DNA from 2 places in the Streptomyces sp. NPDC058240 genome. Region 2 is predicted to be linked to the other one. Evidence: riboswitches for the same ligand, from Rfam matches in the RefSeq annotation. Region 2 holds a riboswitch; the other holds the start of a gene.
What was found. A riboswitch is a leader RNA that binds a small molecule or an ion and turns the genes downstream of it on or off. The one in region 2 is predicted to bind glycine.
Positions count from the first base shown of each region.

Region 1: another riboswitch for glycine. It lies ahead of gcvP (aminomethyl-transferring glycine dehydrogenase); the one in region 2 lies ahead of gcvT (glycine cleavage system aminomethyltransferase GcvT).

Region 1 covers NZ_JBHVWT010000058.1:11,874-22,145, forward strand. The annotation lists gene ACFVX4_RS37335 (substrate-binding and VWA domain-containing protein) at 1-72, shown strand, start outside; gene ACFVX4_RS37340 (glutamate-cysteine ligase family protein) at 214-1,719, opposite strand; gene ACFVX4_RS37345 (hypothetical protein) at 2,201-2,794, shown strand; gene ACFVX4_RS37350 (DUF5999 family protein) at 3,113-3,319, shown strand; gene gcvP (aminomethyl-transferring glycine dehydrogenase) at 3,406-6,291, opposite strand; glycine riboswitch at 6,486-6,582, opposite strand; gene ACFVX4_RS37360 (PRC-barrel domain-containing protein) at 6,696-7,064, shown strand; gene ACFVX4_RS37365 (DNA polymerase IV) at 6,989-8,449, opposite strand; gene ACFVX4_RS37370 (MerR family transcriptional regulator) at 8,507-9,124, opposite strand; gene ACFVX4_RS37375 (bifunctional nuclease family protein) at 9,293-9,766, opposite strand; gene ACFVX4_RS37380 (MerR family transcriptional regulator) at 9,820-10,272, opposite strand, start outside.
Region 2 covers NZ_JBHVWT010000030.1:3,744-14,015, reverse strand. The annotation lists gene ACFVX4_RS30870 (enhanced serine sensitivity protein SseB C-terminal domain-containing protein) at 1-303, opposite strand, end outside; gene ACFVX4_RS30865 (enhanced serine sensitivity protein SseB) at 482-1,252, opposite strand; gene ACFVX4_RS30860 (AAA family ATPase) at 1,323-2,015, opposite strand; glycine riboswitch at 2,175-2,272, shown strand; gene gcvT (glycine cleavage system aminomethyltransferase GcvT) at 2,413-3,540, shown strand; gene gcvH (glycine cleavage system protein GcvH) at 3,633-4,010, shown strand; gene glyA (serine hydroxymethyltransferase) at 4,031-5,290, shown strand; gene ACFVX4_RS30840 (L-serine ammonia-lyase) at 5,443-6,825, shown strand; gene ACFVX4_RS30835 (Lrp/AsnC family transcriptional regulator) at 7,083-8,108, opposite strand; gene ACFVX4_RS30830 (MFS transporter) at 8,315-9,646, shown strand; gene ACFVX4_RS30825 (amidohydrolase) at 9,643-10,272, shown strand, end outside.

The DNA.
Region 1 (10,272 bases), on a different contig from region 2:
GCCGAGATCCAAACGGTGATCCTGCAGGCCATCATGACAGCCGGTCAGAGCAGCCACGCCGCCCAGGAGTAGCCCCGGGCGCGGCCGGACCGGCACCGTCCGCAAGCAGCAACGCCGTACCGCGGCAGGAACGAAAATCGCAACGGGAGCCGGAACTGAGGCCGGAGCCGGAGCCGGATCGAGCGCCGGGCAACGGCGCCCGCCGTGCCGGGCTCACGGCTTGGGAGCACTGGTCGGCCAGGTGTGCACGGGCTCCCCGCTGTGCATCAGTTCGGCGTACCGCCGGGTGGTCGCGGCCAGCGCCGTGTGCCTGTCGAGCCCGGCCTCCCGTGCCCGGTGGTAGGTGTCCGCCTGCCAGGACGCCCCGTTCACCCGTCGCTTGCAGCGCTCCTCGATGACCCCGAGATAACGGTCGCGGTCCACGGGCTCGATGTTCCAGGCATCGAGCCCCGCGGCGGCCAGCGGCAGCAGTTCGTCCCGTACGAGCTTGACGGCCGGCACCCGGGTCAGCCCGCACGCACGGCCGGGACGTGGCCAGATCAGCTCCGCGTCGATGCCGAGCCGGCAGGCGGTGTCGAAGTTCTCCGCCGCCGCGGCGAACGGCAGCCTGGTCCACACCGGACGGGACTCCTCGGCGAGCGACCGCACGAGCCCGTAGTACAGCGCCGCGTTGGCGATCAGATCGGTGACGGTGGGTCCGGCGGGCAGGACCCGGTTCTCCACGCGCAGATGGGGTACGCCGTCGGCCAGCCCGTACACGGGCCGGTTCCAGCGGTAGACCGTTCCGTTGTGGAGCACCAGTTCCTGCAACCGCGGCACCCCGCCCTCGTCGAGGACCCGCAGCGGCTCCTCCTCGTCGCAGATCGGGAGCAGCGGCGGGAAATAGCGCAGGTTCTCCTCGAAGAGCTCGTACGCCGAGTCGATCCACCGCTCACCGAACCAGGTCCTGGGCCGCACCCCCTGGTTCTGGAGTTCGGGCGGCCGGGTGTCGGTGGCCTGCTGGAAGAGCGGCGGCCGCGATTCCCGCCAGAGCTCCCTTCCGAACAGGAAGGGCGAGTTGGCACCGAGTGCGATCTGGACACCGGCGACGGCCTGGGCCGCGTTCCACACGGCCGCGAATCGCGCCGGTGTCACCTGCAGATGGAACTGGACCGAGGTGCAGGCGGCCTCGGGCGTGATCGAGGCCGAGGTCGAGACCCATCGCTCCACGCCCTGGATATCGAGGGAGAAATCCTCGCCTCGCGCGGCCACCATTTGATCGTTCAGCAGTGTGTAGCGGTCCGCGTCCGAGAGGTTGGCCAGAACGAGGTCCTCATGGCGCAGGGTGGGCAGAATACCGATCATCATGATCCCGGCATCGACCTCGCCCGCCTTCCGGTGGGCATATCCGAGCCCGGTCCTGAGCTCTTCGGCCAACTGATCGAAAACACGCCCGTCCAGACGGTGCGGGACTATGTTCACTTCCAAATTGAACATCCCGAGTTCGGTCTGGAAATCACGGCTCGCGATGCGCGGGAGGACCTCCCCATTCATCATCTTCGGCATGCCGTCGGCGCCCGCGAGATTCAGCTCGATCTCCACGCCCATGAGGTTGCGCGGCCGGTCGAACCTCCGCTCCGCAAGAAGTCTCTCCAGTCCCTCCAGGCACTGGTGGAGCTTCTTCCGGTACCCCTGCCGATCGGACAGGTCAAAGGCGCCCGCCACGACCTTCTCCCCCATCGGAGCGTCCCTCCCTCAAGTGGGCGGCCCGCGGCCCAGGCCGCTCGCGTCACGATCGATAATGCCCAGGCCGCGTGATCCATAACGCCCACGAGAACGCCGCGGACCCAGTAATCTGAGGGCGCCCGCCGGAGGCACATTCCATGGGCATGGTGCAGCACACGTTTCCCCGTCCGGCGTGAGTGAAAACGCCGATGCGTTTCGGCCGTCCGCGCCGGGGGAAAAATCCCAGGCGGCAGCTGCGCCGTTGACACAGAATCAGTAGATTCTCCGCATAATAAAGTCTTGATACCGCCTTGTCGGCAATGCCTGCGACGGCTAGTGGAATCACCGCGTGAACACGTGTCGTATAAACTCCGCGGACGAGGCAGAGAGTTGACGCACCGGCCCAGTCACCGGCCTCCTCTGGCCCCGCATGCCGACAGCGCCGTCTGCACCCGCCCACGCACCACCGTGTCTCCGAAGTGAGAGGCGACCCACTATGCCGCTGCATGTTTCCCCGGCTCCCGCGCCCGCTCTGCGCAGCGTTCTCGCGGCACTCGGTTCACCCACCGCGGTCCGCGAAGCCCGCACACCCGCCCTCCGATCCGCCCAGGGGCCACTGAGTCCCGAACTCCCGCTCCCCGTCCACGTACTGGAGCGGATCGGTCCGAACGGGCTCGCTCCCGCCACCCGGCTGGCCGGGTGGCGGTTCCTGATCCGCAGCTCGGAGCAGGCCGTCGCCGCGGCAGACACCATGCTCACCGCGAACGGCTGGGCCTTCTCGCACTTCTTCGAGGGCCCCTACATCGCCTCGACCGAGCTCGCCCTGCGACAGGCCGAGACGGTGACACCGCACTACCAGCCGCGGCTGCTGTCCATCCCGGAGCTCTACATGCTGGCGCTGTGGCTGCACTGCGACGTCGAGGCCGACGCCTCCGGCGGGGCGCTCGCCCCCGCCGATCTTCTGGTTCCGCTGGCTCCCGCCCCACCGGGCATCGCGGCACATCGCCCGCACCGGGTCGCCGATCTGCTCCGCGTGATGACGCTGCGCATCACCCCCGGCCCCGGCCCCCTGCTCGGATCCCCGGCCTGAGAACCGGACCCCGCATCAGCACACCGTGCCCCGCCGCCGTCCCCGGTCGCGGGGCACAGTGCTGGAGGGGCGCACTTCGCGCCCGTCCGGACTAGCCCGGAACGACCACCCCGAACCACCCGAAGGGACAGTGCAGTTGCGGTGAACCGTCCGCGCGGGTGATGCGTCCTCCGGGTAAGGAGAAGTGCTGCTGCGAAATCCCTGCGGATTGACGCCCGTGGGGCAACACTGGGACCGGACCGATCGATACGGGGGGCGGCCATGAACACCTCATCCAGCCGCAGGACATTCACTACAACGCAGCGAAAGAACCCAGCCATGTGCCAGCACCAGCCACCATGCCCGACCGCCGACTCAGCCGACCGGGAAGCCGCCCGCCTGACGGCGCACCACCCAGAACAGGGCTGGAGCCTGCTGTGCAACGGAGTCCTGCTCTTCGAGGACACCGGTGAGCTGCTCCCGGACGGTCAGATCATCGCTCCGCACCGGCCCCTGGGGACCGATCGGGTGATGAAGGCCGCCTGACCGCGGCCGGTAGGAGTGGGGCCGGCCCGGAGAATTCTCCGAACCGGCCCCGACGCATGTCCGTGTCACACGGTGGCGCTCATGACTCAGTTGTCGTACTCGTCCAGCGGCGGGCAGGAGCAGACGAGGTTGCGGTCGCCGAAGGCGCCGTCGATCCGGCGCACCGGCGGCCAGTACTTGTCGGCGGCCGAGACTCCGGCCGGGAAGACCGCCACCTCACGGCTGTATCCGTGCTTCCACTCCCCGCCCAGCATCGCCGCGGTGTGCGGAGCGTTGTGCAGCGGGTTGTCGTCCGCGCTCCACTCGCCGGAGGCCACCTTCTCGACCTCGTCGCGAATGGCGATCATCGTGTCGCAGAACCGGTCGAGCTCCGCGAGGTTCTCGCTCTCGGTCGGCTCGATCATCAGCGTCCCGGCGACCGGGAACGACATGGTCGGCGAGTGGAAGCCGTAGTCGATCAGCCGCTTGGCGATGTCGTCGACGCTGACGCCGGTGGCCTTGGAGATCGGCCGCAGGTCCACGATGCACTCGTGCGCGACCAGACCGGCCGGGCCGTTGTACAGGATCGGGTAGTACGGTTCCAGACGCTTGGCGATGTAGTTGGCCGCGAGCACGGCGACCTGCGTCGCACGCTTCAGGCCCTCCCCGCCCATCAGGCGTACGTACGCCCAGGAGATGGGGAGAATGCCGGCCGAGCCCCACGGAGCGGCCGAGATCGGTCCGACGCCGGTCTCGGGGCCCGCCGAGGGCTGCAGCGGGTGGTTCGGCAGGTACGGCGCGAGGTGGGCGCGCACCCCGACCGGGCCGACGCCGGGGCCGCCGCCGCCGTGCGGGATGCAGAAGGTCTTGTGCAGGTTCAGGTGCGAGACGTCGCCACCGAACCGGCCCGGCCGGGCGAGGCCCACCAGCGCGTTGAGGTTGGCGCCGTCGACGTACACCTGGCCGCCGGCGTCGTGCACCTCGGCGCAGATGTCGGCGACGTGCTCCTCGAACACGCCGTGCGTCGACGGGTACGTGATCATGAGCACGGCGAGCTCGTCGCGGTGCTTCTCGATCTTGGCGCGGAGGTCCTCTATGTCGACCTCGCCGTCGTCGGCGGTCTTGACCACGACGACCTTCATGCCGGCCATCACGGCGCTGGCCGCGTTGGTGCCGTGCGCGGAGGACGGGATCAGGCAGACGGTGCGCTGCTCGTCACCGTTGGCCCGGTGGTACGCCCGTACGGCCAGCAGGCCCGCGAACTCGCCCTGCGAGCCCGCGTTCGGCTGGATGGAGACCGCGTCGTACCCGGTGACCTCGGCGAGGCGCTCCTCCAACTCACGGATGAGGGTGAGGAAACCCTGCACCTGCTCGGCCGGGGCGAAGGGGTGCAGCGCGCCGAACTCGGGCCAGGTGATCGACTCCATCTCGGTGGTCGCGTTCAGCTTCATGGTGCAGGAGCCGAGCGGGATCATGCCGCGGTCCAGCGCGTAGTCGCGGTCGGCGAGCTTGCGCAGGTAGCGCAGCATCGCGGTCTCGGAACGGTGCTGGTGGAAGACCGGGTGGGTGAGGATCTCGTCGGTGCGCAGCAGACCCTCGGGCAGCACGTCGGCAGCGCTGGCGTCCAGCTCCTCGATGTCCCCGTCGGCGCCGAAGGCGGCCCAGACGGCGGCGACCTGCGTACGCGTGGTGGTCTCGTCGCAGGCGAGGGAGACCAGGTCGGCGTCGACGAGCCGCAGGTTGACCCCGCGCTCGCGGGCATCCGCGACGATGTCGGCGGCCTTCCCCGGGACGCGCACGGTGAGGGTGTCGAAGTGGGCGCCGGTCACGACGTCGATACCGGAGGCGCGCAGGCCCTCGGCCAGGATCGTCGCGTAGCGGTGGGTGCGCCGGGCGATCGTCCGCAGCCCGTCCGGGCCGTGGTAGACGGCGTACATTCCGGCCATGACGGCGAGGAGCACCTGGGCGGTACAGATGTTGCTGGTGGCCTTTTCGCGGCGGATGTGCTGCTCGCGGGTCTGCAGGGCCAGCCGGTAGGCCTTGTTGCCGTCCGCGTCGACGGAGACTCCGACGAGACGGCCGGGAAGGCTGCGGGCGAACTTCTCGCGTACGGCCATGAAGCCGGCGTGCGGTCCGCCGAAGCCCATCGGCACACCGAAGCGCTGCGTGGTGCCGACCGCGATGTCCGCACCCAGGTCACCGGGCGAGGTGAGCAGGGTGAGGGCCAGCAGGTCGGCGGCGACCGTGACGATCGCACCCAGTTCGTGGGCCTGCTCGATGACGGGTTCGATGTTCCGCACCGCCCCGGACGCGCCCGGGTACTGCACCAGGACGCCGAAGACACCGCGCTCGGCGATCTCCGCCGGGATGCCGTCGGACAGGTCGGCGACGACGACCTCGACACCGGTCGGCTCGGCGCGGGTCTCGATGACCGCGATCGTCTGCGGCAGGGTGTCGGTGTCGACGAGGAAGACGCCGTCCTTGACCTTGCCGACGCGCCGGGAGAGGGCCATGGCCTCGGCGGCCGCGGTGCCCTCGTCGAGCAGGGAGGCGCCGGAGGTGGGCAGCCCGGTCAGCTCGGCGACCATCGTCTGGAAGTTGAGGAGCGCCTCCAGGCGGCCCTGCGAGATCTCCGGCTGGTACGGCGTGTAGGCCGTGTACCAGGCGGGGTTCTCCATGACATTGCGCAGGATCACCGGCGGGGTGAAGGTGCCGTAGTAGCCGAGTCCGATCATCGGGGCCAGCACCTGGTTGCGGTCCGCGAGGGCGCGCAACTCGGCGAGGACCTCGGCCTCGGTACGCGCGGTCGGCAGCCCGAGTGCCTCCGTGCTCTTGATGACGTCGGGCACGGCGGCCGCGGTGAGCTCGTCCAGCGAGCCGTAACCGACCTGGGCGAGCATCTTCGACTGCGCCTCGGCATCGGGTCCGATGTGGCGCTGCTCGAACGGAATGCCCTGCTCCAGCTGGGAGAGCGGAGTGCGACGGGGGGTCATGGTGGAGGCCTCCTGGTCTGTCACGACCTGCGAGGGGCACCACGGCGCGGGTGCCCGAACGGCCTCCCCCTCTGTCATCTCAACCTGAGAGCTTCACCGGCACGCCCTGCGGCATACCGGTTTTCACCGTCGGTGAGGAAAGGAATCGCACCGGCACTCGGCCGCACGAAACCCGCCCTGCTTTCCAGAGTGACCTCGTCCGTGCGGTACGGGGGCCTGAGAGATTCCGGGGAGGATTTGCTCCTTCGGCGCCTCCGGATCAGCTCCGGAGGACTCTCCCGCACGGGGTCAGCAGCCATCACCAGCCTACCAGCGGGGTTCATGGCTGATTTCTCGAGTGGCCAACCACCCGGATCTGCCCTTTTGTAGTGCTTGTGGAGTAGCCGCGACCAGTGGGAGGGACCGTGCAGACCGACATCGATCCGCGCAGCCTGATCGGCCGCAAGGCGTTCGACCGCAAGGGCACCAAGATCGGGACCGTGGACGAGGTGTACCTCGACGACGCGACCGGTGTGCCCGAGTGGGCGGCCGTACGTACCGGACTCTTCAGCCGGGACGCGTTCGTCCCGCTGGAACCCAGCGAATTCGTGGAGGATTCGCTCCGCATCCCCTTCGACCGCGCGCTGATCAAGGACGCGCCCGACTTCGGCGTCGGCCGCCATCTCTCACCGGAACAGGAGCTCCAGCTCTACCGGCACTACGGTCTGGACTCCCCGCCCGAGGAGGCCGGCCCGGACAGGGACTTCGGCAGACTGGCCGGCCAGGACGAGTAGTCCACCGGGTCCCGCACCAACGGCAGCGGATCGGCCGGCCGGAGTTCCGGGTCGTCGATCCGGAACGTACGCACCCGGCCGGGCGCCGACTCGGGCTCCTCGAACCGCACGGTCACCCGGCCGACGCCGCTGCCCTGCACCCAGCCATGGCCGTATGCGTCATGGCGTACGTCGTGTCCGGCGGGCCAGCGCCGCGCGGCGCGCTGCTCGGCGGTCTCCTCGGCCTCCGCCCGGGGATCGTCCGGCGGCTCGGCCCCGTCGTCCCCGGACGGCGTCGTCTCCGCGGCCGGATCCTCGGTCGCGGCCCGCTCACCGGCGGCCTGGGCGAAGAGATCCTCCTGCGTGTAGTCGGCAAGCCCCGTCACGCCCACTCCGAGGAGCCGGACGCCTCCGGTGGTGTCCACTGCCTCCAGGAGCCGTGCGGCGGCCTCACGGACCACCGTGGGGTCGTCCGTGGGCCCCCGCAGCGTCTCGGACCGCGTGAGCGTCGAGAAGTCGTACCGACGCACCTTCAGCACCACCGTCCGCCCGGACCGCCCCGCGCCCCGCAGCCGCTGGACGCATCGGCCGGCCAGTCGCTCGACCTCCGTCCTGATCCGCACCCGGTCGTGCAGGTCGGCGTCGAAGGTGTCCTCGACCGACACCGATTTCGCGTCCCGCTCCGCGACCACCGGCCGGTCGTCGTACCCGAACGCCATGCGGTGGAGCGAGCCGCCGTGCGCCTTCCCCAGCAGGCGTACGAGCTCGTCCTCTCCCGCCTCGACCAAGTCGTCGACCGTGGTCATCCCGGCACGGCGCAGATGGTCCGCCGTCGCCGGCCCGACACCGGGGAGAATCCGCACCGACATGGGTGCGAGCAGTGCCCGCTCCGTGCCCGGTTCCATGAGCAGCAGGCCGTTCGGTTTCGCCTCCTCCGAAGCGATCTTGGCCAGCATCTTGGAACCGGCAAGCCCCACCGAGCCGGTGAGCCCGGTGACCGCCTTGATGGCCGTACGCAGCTGCTCGCCGATCTCCAGCGCCGAAGCCGTGTCGTCGGCCGTCCCGCCGGCCTCCAGGTCGACGAAGGCCTCGTCCAGGCTGAGGGGCTCCACCAGCGGGGAGAGCCGCGCGAGCAGCTCCATCACCTGGTCGCTCACCGTCCGGTACAGCTGGAAGCGGGGCACCAGATAGGCCGCGTTGGGCGCCAGCCGCCGCGCCTGCGCCATGGGCATGGCCGAGTGCACCCCGAAGCGTCGCGCCTCGTACGAGGCGGTGGCGACGACTCCGCGTGGTCCCAGTCCGCCGACCACGACCGGCTTGCCGCGCAGGCTCGGCTTCGCCGCCTGCTCGGCAGAGGCGTAGAAGGCATCCATGTCCAGATGCAGGATGGTGGGCGCGGCTCTCACATCAATCGATGCTGCCCTACGGCACTGACAATCACCGCGCCCGAACCGTCGGCCGGGTCAGCCGGCGCGGTTGCGGCGCCGCGCGAGCTCATCGGTGGGGTTGTTCCCGATGAGGGTCTCGCCCGTGTCCACCCGCTCGCCGTGCAGCTGCGAGAGAGCGGCGTCCACGTCCTGCCACACCACGCCCACCGCGATACCGAAGACCCCCTGGCCGCCCTGGAGCAGGCTGACGACCTCGTCGGGCGAGGAGCACTCGTAGACCGTCGCCCCGTCGCTCATCAGCGTCATCCGCTCAAGGTCCTGGAATCCCCGGGCCCGCAGATGCTGAACCGTGGTGCGGATGTTCTGGAGTGCCACACCCGTGTCCAGGAAGCGCTTCACGATCTTCAGCAGGACGACGTCCCGGAAGCTGTAGAGCCGCTGTGTGCCGGAGCCGTACGCCGGGCGCACGCTCGGCTCCACCAGACCCGTGCGCGCCCAGTAGTCGAGCTGCCGGTAGGTGATCCCGGCAGCCGCGCAGGCGGTCGGCCCGCGGTAGCCGATGTCGTTGGCCGATGCCACTCCGTCCCCCGCCACCGCCGCCGGTTGAACCGGTTGCATGATGGTGTGGTCGGCTGTACTCCCCTGCTGCGGATACGGCCCACCCGCTGCCGTACCGTCGCCGCTGCTTCTCACGCCGACCTCCGTCCTAGACCTGCCATCTCGAAGGTAGGCAGTCACTCGGGGTGCGTCAACGATCGCCACACTCGGCACGCCGAGTGATAATCACCCTGAGGGTGGTTTCCCGTGACTCACGAGCGGGAAAGGCTTGCCGGATGCGCTGACGGCGGCCCCGAAGAACGGTCACTGACTGTTGGTGCCGAAATCCTCCGGAGAGATCTGATCGAGGAACTCGCGGAATTTCTCCACCTCATCCTCCTGCTCGTCCGGGATGGCGATGCCGGCGTCGTCGAGCACCCCGTCACTGCCGTAGATCGGCGTTCCGGTACGCAATGCGAGCGCTATGGCGTCGGACGGCCGCGCGCTCACCTCGACCCCGCTGGCGAAGACCAGCTCCGCGTAGAAGACCCCTTCCCGGAGGTCCGTGATGCGGACCTCGGTGAGCTCCTGGCCGACGGCCTCGAGCACGTCCTTGAAGAGATCATGGGTCAGCGGCCTGGCCGGAGCCATGCCCTGCTGGGCGAAGGCGATCGCGGTCGCCTCACCAGGACCGATCCAAATGGGGAGGTACCGGTCGCCTCCCACTTCACGCAGGAGCACGATCGGTTGGTTGGAGGGCATTTCCACCCGGACACCCACAACGTCGAGCTCGTTCACACAGCAACCCTAGGACGTGCCCGGCAGGTTTGGGTAGTCGGGCACCGGCGTGATCAGTGGAGCCGGATGTGCAGAGCGCTCTGGACAAGGGCCGAATGAAGCCTCACGGACAGCTCCGCGAGCTCTTTCGCGGTGGCCTCCGCATAGGCTCTGGTCTGCGGATTCCGGTGCCGGCGCAAGGGCGCGACCACCTGCTCGATGAGCCCCACCTCGCGATCCGCGGCCGCTCGCATGGCACGCAGGTGACGCGGTTCCAGACCGAACCTGCCCAGATCCGCCACAAGCTTGGCGACTGTGACCATCTCGGCGTCGTAACCGCCCTCGGCGGTCGGAACGACCAGGCCGTACGACTCCCACTCGTCCAGGTCGCTCTCGGCGACCTCGGCGGCCGCCAGCAGCTCGGCACGGCCGATCCGGGCCGCGGTGGCCCGTCCGGGCTCCGCCTCCCAGCCGCCGCCGGTCAGGTCCCGCGGGCCGCCCCCGGACGGGAGGGCGGCCTGTTCACC
Region 2 (10,272 bases):
CCAGCGGTCGGGGAAGAGTGCGCGGGCGATGTCCAGGCCGCCGACCAGCTCATGGGCGCGGTTCCAGCCGCTGGCGGAGAGCTCCTGGGCGGAGGTCACACAGGGGGCGTAGCCGAGGCCGTCGACCTCCATGTTCCCGTACTGGGCGTCGGGCGAGCCCGCCTGGCCGTGCCAGAGGAGCATCCAGATCCGGCCGTTCACGAGGGCCTGCAGCAGTGCCTCGTACGCGTCGTAGCGTCCGGGCGTCACTTGGCGCAGCATGTGCTCGACCTGCCCGGCCGCCGCGGTGCCTGACGCACTCACCTGGTCCCGCCCCTCTTCGATCCACTGTGTCGGCCGGCCGCTCCCGGGCACACGGGTGCGGCATGATGCCGAGGCACCAGCCATGAAACCAGCTTATGCGCCGGTCCTGACACCGACTTGACGCCATGGGTCGAAGCGGTGCTCCACGCCGGTGCCCGCCGCGGGCGCCGCGCCGGGGCTACTGGCCCGCCCGCTGGTAGAACGGCTGGATCTTCTCCCGTATCCAGTCGCCGACCGGGTCCTGTGCCACATCGAGCAGGACGAGATTGACCACCCAGGGCACCTCGACCCGGCCCAGAGCACGGCCGAGGGCGTCCATCGGGGCATTGCGCCCCGCGCCTTCCCAGGTGGAGAACTCGACGCCGATGAAGAGGACGGGGTCGCCGCCCTCGATGCTGGCCAGCGCCCGGCGGGCGGAGAGCACGACACCGCTCTCCTCGAACTCCCCGGCCGCCGCGGCGAGGAAGTCGACGGGCTCCTCCCTCCAGTCCGGTTCGTACAGCCGGACCCTGCCGCCGCTGGCCGGCCCGTCCAGCGGGGTGCGTCCGGCCCGGCAGAGCTCGGCCACGGCGGGGGGCGGCAGCGGCATCCCGACCGCGCCGCCCGGGTTCACGGCCATGCCGAGCTGCGGCGGCAGCCCTCGGGCGAAGTCGCGGGCGGGCGCGACGGTGAAGGACATCTGGGTACCGACGCAGGTGAGGAACTGCTGTTCGGAGCTGAACACGGGGACGTACGGAGCGCCCTCGATCTCCATCGTCGGCAGGTCCAGGTCCGCCGAGTCGGGTCCGCCGCCATTGGGCAGGGGCACCCAGACATGGCTGCGTCCGAGCACCTCGACGAGCCGTCCGCCCGCCTCCGGGATGCCCACCGAGGCCATCAGCACTTCTTCGAGCTCATTGGCCGGCCATCCGCCCTGCGGATGGGACTGGACCTGTGCCGGAACGTCCACTGCTTCCCCTTCTCGCCCAAGCTTTCCGGCAGAAGATTAACGCCCGCCCCGACGGCTGCCCCGGCCCCGGCTACCCGGCCCCGAGCCGCCCGTCCGCGAAGGTGATCCGGCCGAGCCTCCCCGCCGCCTCCCGGTCCAGCAGCACCGCCGAGGCGCAGCCGGGCGGCAGCAGGCCCGTCTCGGCCGCCCTCAGCAGCCTGCCCACCGCCCTGCGGTGCCGGGCGAAGGCGTATCCCGATACGCCGCGTCCGCGCTCGCGCTGGCCCTCCCTGGCCGTCTGCGGCGTGACGTCGAGCAGAACGAGGTGCAGGACCCGGCCCCGGCGCCGCGCGTCACGGGCCAGCCAGCCGCGCACCCATGCCTGTGTTCCGCAGTCGTGGACGACGGCGGACTCCCCGGAACGCAGCACCCGCCAGAGCCCCCAGTAGTGGGCGGCGCGGACGAGCGGGCGGTAGAGGGCGTAGGGAAGTAAGCGGGGCATGACCCGCGCCCAGCGGTCACGGGTGTCCTGGGAGTCGATGGCGTGGGCCGTCGTCACCGCCCGCCGGATGAGCGTCGACTTGCCGCTGCCGGGCAGCCCGGAGACCACCACCACGTCACCGGCCGCGAAGCGCAGGCCGCGCGGGCTGCGCCCGGACCGCTCCCGGAGATCCCGCACGACGGGCGCGTGCGCGCCTGGCGCCTCCCTCACCGGAGCCCCCGGCTGTGCGGGCATCGCGCCGTGCGCGACCCCCGCGGTCGTCGCGTACCGCTGCAACGTCATCGCCCTCCCCCTGTCGGCTCACCCCACGTATGCCCCTGAAGTGTAAAGAAAAGGTAATGCGGCACAACCGTCCACGCCGCTGATTTCCGGTGGGGGACCGAGGCCCCACTCCGGCGCGATGCGTGCGATGATGACCCGGCCAACTGCATAAAGGCCGTTCGAATCCGCGCGGGAGAGTTCCGGTCACTGCATGTGCCGGGCGCCGAAGGAGCAAGTTCCTCCCTTGAATCTCTCAGGCCCCGTACCGCGTGGATGAGGCAGATCTGAAAAGCGGGCCGCTGCGCGGCTCCACCCAAGGTGCAAGCCGAACCCTTCCGGGGCTCTCGGCGAACCTCTCAGGTTCCGATGACAGATGGGGAGGGATCGTCCTCGTCGTCATGCCCTGGGAGCCATATCCATGAGCACCGCCCCCCGTCTCACCGCCCTCGATGCCCTGCATCGCTCGCTGGGCGCCACGATGACCGACTTCGCGGGCTGGGACATGCCGCTGCGCTACGCCAGTGAGCGCGACGAGCACAACGCCGTGCGCACGAAGGCCGGCCTCTTCGACCTCTCGCACATGGGCGAGATCACCGTCACCGGCCCCGGGGCCGTGGCGCTCCTGAACTTCGCGCTGGTCGGCAACATCGGCACCGTCTCCGTGGGCCGCGCGCGCTACACCATGATCTGCGCCGAGGACGGCGGCATCCTGGACGACCTGATCGTCTACCGGCTCGGCGAGACGGAGTACATGGTCGTCGCCAACGCGGGCAACGCCCAGATCGTGCTGGACGCGCTGACCGCGCGGGCCGAGGGCTTCGACGCCGAGGTCCGCGACGACCGCGACGCGTACGCGCTGCTCGCCGTCCAGGGTCCCGAGTCCCCCGCGATCCTCGCCGCCGTCACCGACGCCGACCTGGACGGCCTGAAGTACTACGCCGGACTGCCCGGCACGGTCGCCGGGGTCCCCGCGCTGATCGCCCGTACCGGCTACACCGGTGAGGACGGCTTCGAGCTGTTCGTCGCCCCCGTCCACGCCGAGCAGCTGTGGAAGGCGCTGACCGAGGCGGGCGCCTCCCGGGGCCTGATCCCGTGCGGGCTCTCCTGCCGCGACACGCTGCGCCTGGAGGCGGGCATGCCGCTGTACGGACACGAGCTGACCACGGCACTGACCCCGTTCGACGCCGGTCTCGGCCGGGTCGTGAAGTTCGAGAAGGAGGGCGACTTCGTCGGCCGCAAGGCCCTTGAGGCCGCCGCCGAGCGTGCCGAGACCGCTCCGCCGCGCAAGCTGGTCGGGCTGGTCGCCGAGGGCCGCCGGGTGCCGCGCGCCGGCTTCTCCGTCGTCGCCGTGGGCGGGACCGGCGCCGAGGTCATCGGCGAGGTCACCTCGGGCGCCCCGTCGCCCACTCTGGGCAAGCCGATCGCCATGGCGTACGTGGACGCCGCGCACGCCACGCCCGGCACCGCAGGCGTCGGGGTGGACATCCGGGGCACCCACGAGCCGTACGAGGTCGTGGCGCTGCCGTTCTACAAGCGCCAGAAGTGACGTCGGCGCCCCCGAAGAAGTGACGCAGTCGCGTCTCACACCGTAAGACCACCGTTCATCAGCACTCCCCCGCGTACAGGAGAATTCAGGTCATGAGCAACCCCCAGCAGCTGCGTTACAGCAAGGAGCACGAGTGGCTGTCGGCCGTCGAGGACGGTGTGGCCACGATCGGTATCACCGAGTACGCGGCCAACGCGCTCGGCGACGTCGTCTACGCCCAGCTCCCCGAGGTCGGTGACACGGTGACCGCGGGCGAGACCTGTGGCGAGCTGGAGTCGACCAAGTCGGTGAGCGACCTGTACTCGCCGGTGACCGGAGAGGTCACCGCGGCGAACCAGGACGTCGTGGACGACCCGTCGCTGGTGAACTCCGCTCCCTTCGAGGGCGGCTGGCTGTTCAAGGTACGTATGGCGGAGGAGCCGAAGGACCTGCTCTCCGCCGACGAGTACACCGAGTTCTCCGGCAACTAAAGACCCAAAGGGACCACCTGATGTCGCTTCTCAACTCCTCCCTCCACGAGCTGGACCCGGACGTCGCCGCCGCTGTCGACGCCGAGCTCCACCGCCAGCAGTCCACCCTCGAAATGATCGCCTCGGAGAACTTCGCTCCGGTCGCGGTCATGGAGGCTCAGGGCTCCGTCCTCACCAACAAGTACGCCGAGGGCTACCCCGGCCGCCGCTACTACGGTGGCTGCGAGCACGTCGATGTCGTCGAGCAGATCGCCATCGACCGCATCAAGGCGCTGTTCGGCGCCGAGGCCGCGAACGTCCAGCCGCACTCCGGTGCGCAGGCCAACGCCGCCGCGATGTTCGCGCTGCTCAAGCCGGGCGACACGATCATGGGCCTGAGCCTCGCCCACGGCGGTCACCTGACCCACGGCATGAAGATCAACTTCTCCGGCAAGCTCTACAACGTGATCCCGTACCACGTCGACGAGACCGGCGTCGTGGACATGGCCGAGGTCGAGCGTCTGGCCAAGGAGTCCAAGCCGAAGCTGATCGTCGCCGGCTGGTCCGCGTACCCGCGTCAGCTGGACTTCGCCGCCTTCCGCCGCATCGCGGACGAGGTCGGCGCGTACCTGATGGTCGACATGGCGCACTTCGCCGGTCTGGTGGCCGCGGGTCTGCACCCCAACCCGGTGCCGCACGCCCACGTCGTCACGACCACCACGCACAAGACCCTCGGCGGTCCGCGCGGTGGCGTCATCCTGTCGACGCAGGAGCTCGCCAAGAAGATCAACTCGGCGGTCTTCCCTGGCCAGCAGGGCGGCCCGCTGGAGCACGTGATCGCGGCCAAGGCGGTCTCGTTCAAGGTCGCGGCGACCGAGGAGTTCAAGGAGCGCCAGCAGCGCACCCTGGACGGCGCCCGCATCCTCGCCGAGCGCCTGGTCCAGCCGGACGTCACCGAGGTCGGTGTCTCCGTGCTGTCCGGCGGTACGGACGTCCACCTGGTCCTCGTCGACCTGCGCAACTCCGAGCTGGACGGCCAGCAGGCCGAGGACCGGCTGCACGAGCTGGGCATCACGGTCAACCGGAACGCCATCCCGAACGACCCGCGGCCGCCGATGGTCACCTCGGGTCTGCGGATCGGTACGCCGGCCCTGGCGACCCGCGGTTTCCAGGCCGAGGACTTCACCGAGGTCGCGGAGATCATCGCCGCCGCGCTCAAGCCGTCCTACGACGCGGACGCGCTGAAGGCCCGCGTCGTCGCGCTGGCCGACAAGTTCCCGCTGTACCCCGGCCTCAAGTAGGTCACCCGCAGTTTGCACGTCGGGTGGGGGCACCGCGCACACTGAAGAGTGAGCACGGTGCCCCCGCCCTTGTCCCGCGCTCTTCGTACCCACCGGTCCGTCCCGCACCACCCGGCAGACGACGACGTCTACCAACCCTTGAGGAGTCACCCGTGGCCATCTCGGTCTTCGACCTGTTCTCGATCGGCATCGGCCCGTCCAGCTCCCATACGGTCGGCCCGATGCGCGCCGCCCGCATGTTCGCGCGCCGGCTGAAGAACGAGGGCCTGATCGCCCACACCGTCTCGATACGCGCCGAGCTGTACGGCTCGCTCGGTGCGACCGGTCACGGCCACGGCACCCCCAAGGCCGTCCTGCTCGGCCTGGAGGGCGAATCGCCCCGCACCGTCGACGTGGAGTCCGCCGACGAGCGGGTGGAGCAGATCCGCACCACGGGCCGGATCAACCTCCTCGGCATGCACGAGATCGACTTCGACGCCGACAAGCAGCTGATCCTGCACCGCCGCAAGGCCCTCCCGTACCACGCCAACGGCATGACGATCTTCGCCTTCGGCCGCGAGGGCGCCCTTCTCCTGGAGAAGACGTACTACTCGGTCGGCGGCGGCTTCGTCGTGGACGAGGACGCGGTGGGCGAGGACCGGATCGTGCTCGACGACACCGTGCTGAAGTACCCCTTCCGTACCGGCGACGAACTGCTTCGGCTCTCGAAGGACACCGGCCTGTCCATCTCCTCGCTGATGCTGGAGAACGAGCGGGCCTGGCGCACCGAGGACGAGATCCGCTCGGGTCTGCTGGACATCTGGCGGGTCATGCAGGCCTGCGTCTCGCGCGGCATGTCCCGCGAGGGCATCCTGCCCGGCGGTCTCAAGGTCCGCCGCCGCGCCGCGAACACCGCCCGCCAGCTGCGTGCCGAGGGCGACCCGCAGGCCCACGCGATGGAGTGGATCACCCTCTACGCGATGGCGGTCAACGAGGAGAACGCGGCGGGCGGCCGGGTCGTCACCGCGCCCACCAACGGCGCCGCGGGCATCATCCCGGCGGTGCTGCACTACTACATGAACTTCGCGGCCGGCGGCGCCACCGAGGCGGAGAAGGAGGACGGCGTCGTCCGCTTCCTCCTCGCCGCCGGGGCCATCGGCATGCTCTTCAAGGAGAACGCGTCCATCTCCGGCGCCGAGGTCGGCTGCCAGGGCGAGGTCGGCTCCGCCTGCTCCATGGCGGCGGGCGCCCTTGCCGAGGTCCTCGGTGGCACTCCCGAACAGGTCGAGAACGCCGCCGAGATCGGCATGGAACACAACCTCGGCCTGACCTGCGACCCGGTCGGCGGTCTCGTCCAGATCCCGTGCATCGAGCGCAACGGCATGGCCGCGGTGAAGGCGGTCACGGCGGCGAAGATGGCACTGCGCGGCGACGGCAGCCACAAGGTCTCCCTCGACAAGGTCATCAAGACCATGAAGGAGACCGGTGCGGACATGAGCGTGAAGTACAAGGAGACCGCGCGGGGCGGGCTCGCGGTGAACATCATCGAGTGCTGAGAAAATAGCCCTGATCAGGGTGCGGCTCCCGTTCCTCCGCACCCGCGATCTGACGGAACAGTGCCGGTACCGCGATCAGACAGGCCACCGATGCGATCGCCACCCACAGCGCCGGTGCATGGGGGGTCACGGAAGCGGTGAGCTGGATCGCCCGTGATCCGGGGCGGACAGCCTCGCCACCCGGGCCTCGACATCCGCCTCGGACGAGGCCGTCCGCTACAGGGTGCCCGTAGCACCGCCCGCCGCCCGCCGCCCGGTCAGTTCGGCCCGGCAAAGATCGACGCCGGCGGGATCAACGCGGTGCTCCGCCCCTCCGCATCGAGGATGTGGCCACCCCGCTTGTACGTCCGGAGGCTGACGAATCGGTCCGCGATGACGACGGACGGGAGCTCGCGGACCAGCGCGGCCTCGAAGGGCGCGATCTCGGCGGTACTGCGGAACCACATCGTCAGCAGCATGTTCGACGGTCCGGTGATCGCTTCCAGGACCCGGCACTTCGGAATTCTGCCGAGCACCTCGCCGGCCCGGTTCACCTCGTCCGGCGGCACCGAGATCATGAACGTGGTCGGGACGATCGGCCCGACCAGGGCGTTCGCGCCTTCACAGCGCAGGGCGATCCGGCCGGAATCGATCATCTTCCCTACGCGGCGCCGAGCAGTGGGTCCGGTCGTTCCGCACCGGTCGGCGAGGTCCGTCCAGGGCAGCCGCCCGTCGCGCGACAGCGCCTCGAGCAGAAGGCGGTCGAGATCGTCGGGCGAAGGACCCGACCTGCGAGGCGCCCCGGCCTGCGGCCGTGTCAGCAGGGCGGACTGCTGCAGGTCCAGCGCCTGCACCCGCCACCGCGACCCCTCCCGATAGGTCGCCAGCGCGACCAGCGTCGTCACAGAGACGATCCCGCCGATGGTCTCGATCCGTTCACTCAGCAGTCGGGCCAGGCCGTCGAGGCTCGGCGCGAAGGCGTCGACCAGGAAGTCCGCCCCGCCCGACGTCGCGGACACCGAGACCACGGCGGGCTCGGCGATCAGCGCTGCGACGACATCGCGCTTGGCCTGCGGCCTGCAACTGACAACCAGGAACGCCGCACACCCGTAGCGGACGAACGCCGGGCCCGGGCCGATCGCAATCCAGGCCAGGCCGCGCTCGGACAGCGCACTCCACTTTCTGGCCAACGTCTTCGGCGAGTGGCACAGCGCCCCGGCCAGCTCGGCCCAGTCAGCGCGAGGGTTCAGCTGGAGCGCATCGATGAGCGAGATGTCGAGTTCCGACCCGGGGCGAGTGTTCATATCGGGCAGTCTGGCGCCCCGTTGTGTCAAATATGGGCCAGTTGACGAATCGAGTGATGCGCGTCACCCACAGTGTGGAGCGGGCCGCCCAAGTAACCAGGTTCCCAACGCCATCGAAGTCGAGGTCAATGATGCGGACAAAGCCACCACAGCGGGAGCAAGCGGTCGCACAGCGGCACACTCCCGTCAAGGTGCTCCTGGGCTCGATGGCCCTCGTCGAGCTGCTGAGCGGCGTGACCCAGGGCTACCTCACGCCGCTCCTGCCCTCGCTCGGCAGCGCCCTGCGCATCACCGACGCGGGACAGACCCGGATCTACCTGCTGTCCCAGCTCGCCTTCGCCGTGTGGACGCCACTGCTCGCCAAACTCGGCGACACATACGGCCACCGCCTCTTCCTGCGGGTGTCCATCGCGCTCGTCACCGTCGGATCTCTGCTGATGGCGGCCTGGCCGAGCCAGCTCACGATCTCCGTCGGCGTCGTGCTCCAGGCCGCCGTCGTCGGCTTCATGCCCCTGCTCATCGGCATCCTGAGGCACCGGGCACCGGAGCACCGCCGCTCCGGGGTCGGCCTCCTCGTCGGCGCGCTGACCGCCTCGGTGGGCGTCGGCGGCGTCATCTCGGGCACGCTCAGCGAGCACTCCGCGGCCCTGGGTCTGTGGGTTGCGGTGCCGTTCGCGGTCCTGGCCGTCATCGCGGGCCTGCTGCTCCCGGACGGGGCTCCGCCCACCGGCGAGCGCCTGTCGCTGCGAGCGTTCGCGCTGCTGGCGCTCGGCCTCGTCGGCGTGGTGGCCGCGCTCTCTCTCGGCGGCAGCTGGGGCTGGACCTCGGCCCGCACGGTCGGCTCGCTGGCCGGGGGGCTGCTCGCCCTGGCCGCCTGGATCGCTGTCGAGGCGCGAGCGGCGACCCCGCTCGTCAACCTGCGGATGCTGGTCAACCCACCCGTAGCCATCGTCTCGGGGGTCACGTTCTGCCTGGCGTTCTCCACCATCGGTTTCTTCGGCGCGAACGCCGTCTTCCTGGGCTCCTCGCCCGACAAGGCCGGGTTCGGTCTGGCCTACGGGCCGCAGGCGATCGCACTGGTCGCGCTCGCGCTCAACGTCTTCGCCCTCGGCAGTTCCCTCTCCACCGCGACGCTGCTGCGCAAGTTCGGCGAGCGCCACACGCTCGCGCTCTCCGGCGTCGTCATCGCCGCGTCGTTCCTGAGCCTGTTGGCGTGGCACCGGACGGCGCCGCAGTATCTCGCCGCGATCGCACTGCTCGGCCTCGGCTTCGGCGGTTACCAGGCCTCAACCCGCGCGCTGTGCGTCGAGTGCGTCCCGGAGAAGGAGACCGCCATGGCGGCGGGCATCAACGAGCTCGCGCTGTCGTTCGGCGCGGCAATCGGGGCGTCCGTCGTGGGCGCGATCATGTCGGCCCACCAGACCTCGGCGGGCGTGACCCTGCACACGTACACCTGGCTGTGGTCCGTATGCGCCGGTGTCGCGGTCGTCGGCGCGGGCTTGGGCCTGTGCTACCGCAAGCGGGAGGAGTCCCGGTGAGCGCCGAACACGCCGGCGTACCGGCCGACATCGCGGCCGCGATCGCGCATGCGGTCGACCGCTGGTCCGACGGGCTCGTAGAGCTCAGCCACAGCCTGCACCGGGAACCGGAACCGGCATTCGCGGAGCATCGGTCCTGCGCCAAGATCGCCGACCTCGTCACGGCCGCCGGGTTCGCCGTCGAGCGGGGCGTCGGCGGTCTGGACACGGCGTTCACCGCCACGCGCGGCACCGGCGACCTGACGATCGGCTTCTGCGCCGAGTACGACGCCCTGCCCGGGATCGGACACTCGTGCGGGCACAACGTCAACGGCGCCGCCGCGACCGGCGGCGCGCTGGCCCTGGCCGCAGTCGCCGACGAGCTGGGCATCCGCGTCAAGCTCATCGGCACGCCCGCGGAGGAAGCCGGAGGCGGCAAGGCGCTTCTCCTGCGGGCCGGGGTTTTCGACGATGTCGCCGCCGCGATGATGGTCCACGCCGGCGGGCAGGACGAGGTCGACGGTTCCTCACTGGCGATGGCCCAGTGGACCGCAAACTACACCGGTCGGCCCTCCCACGCCGCGACCGCGCCATGGGAGGGCGCGAACGCACTCGACGCGATCTCGGTGGCTTACCACGCAGTCGGG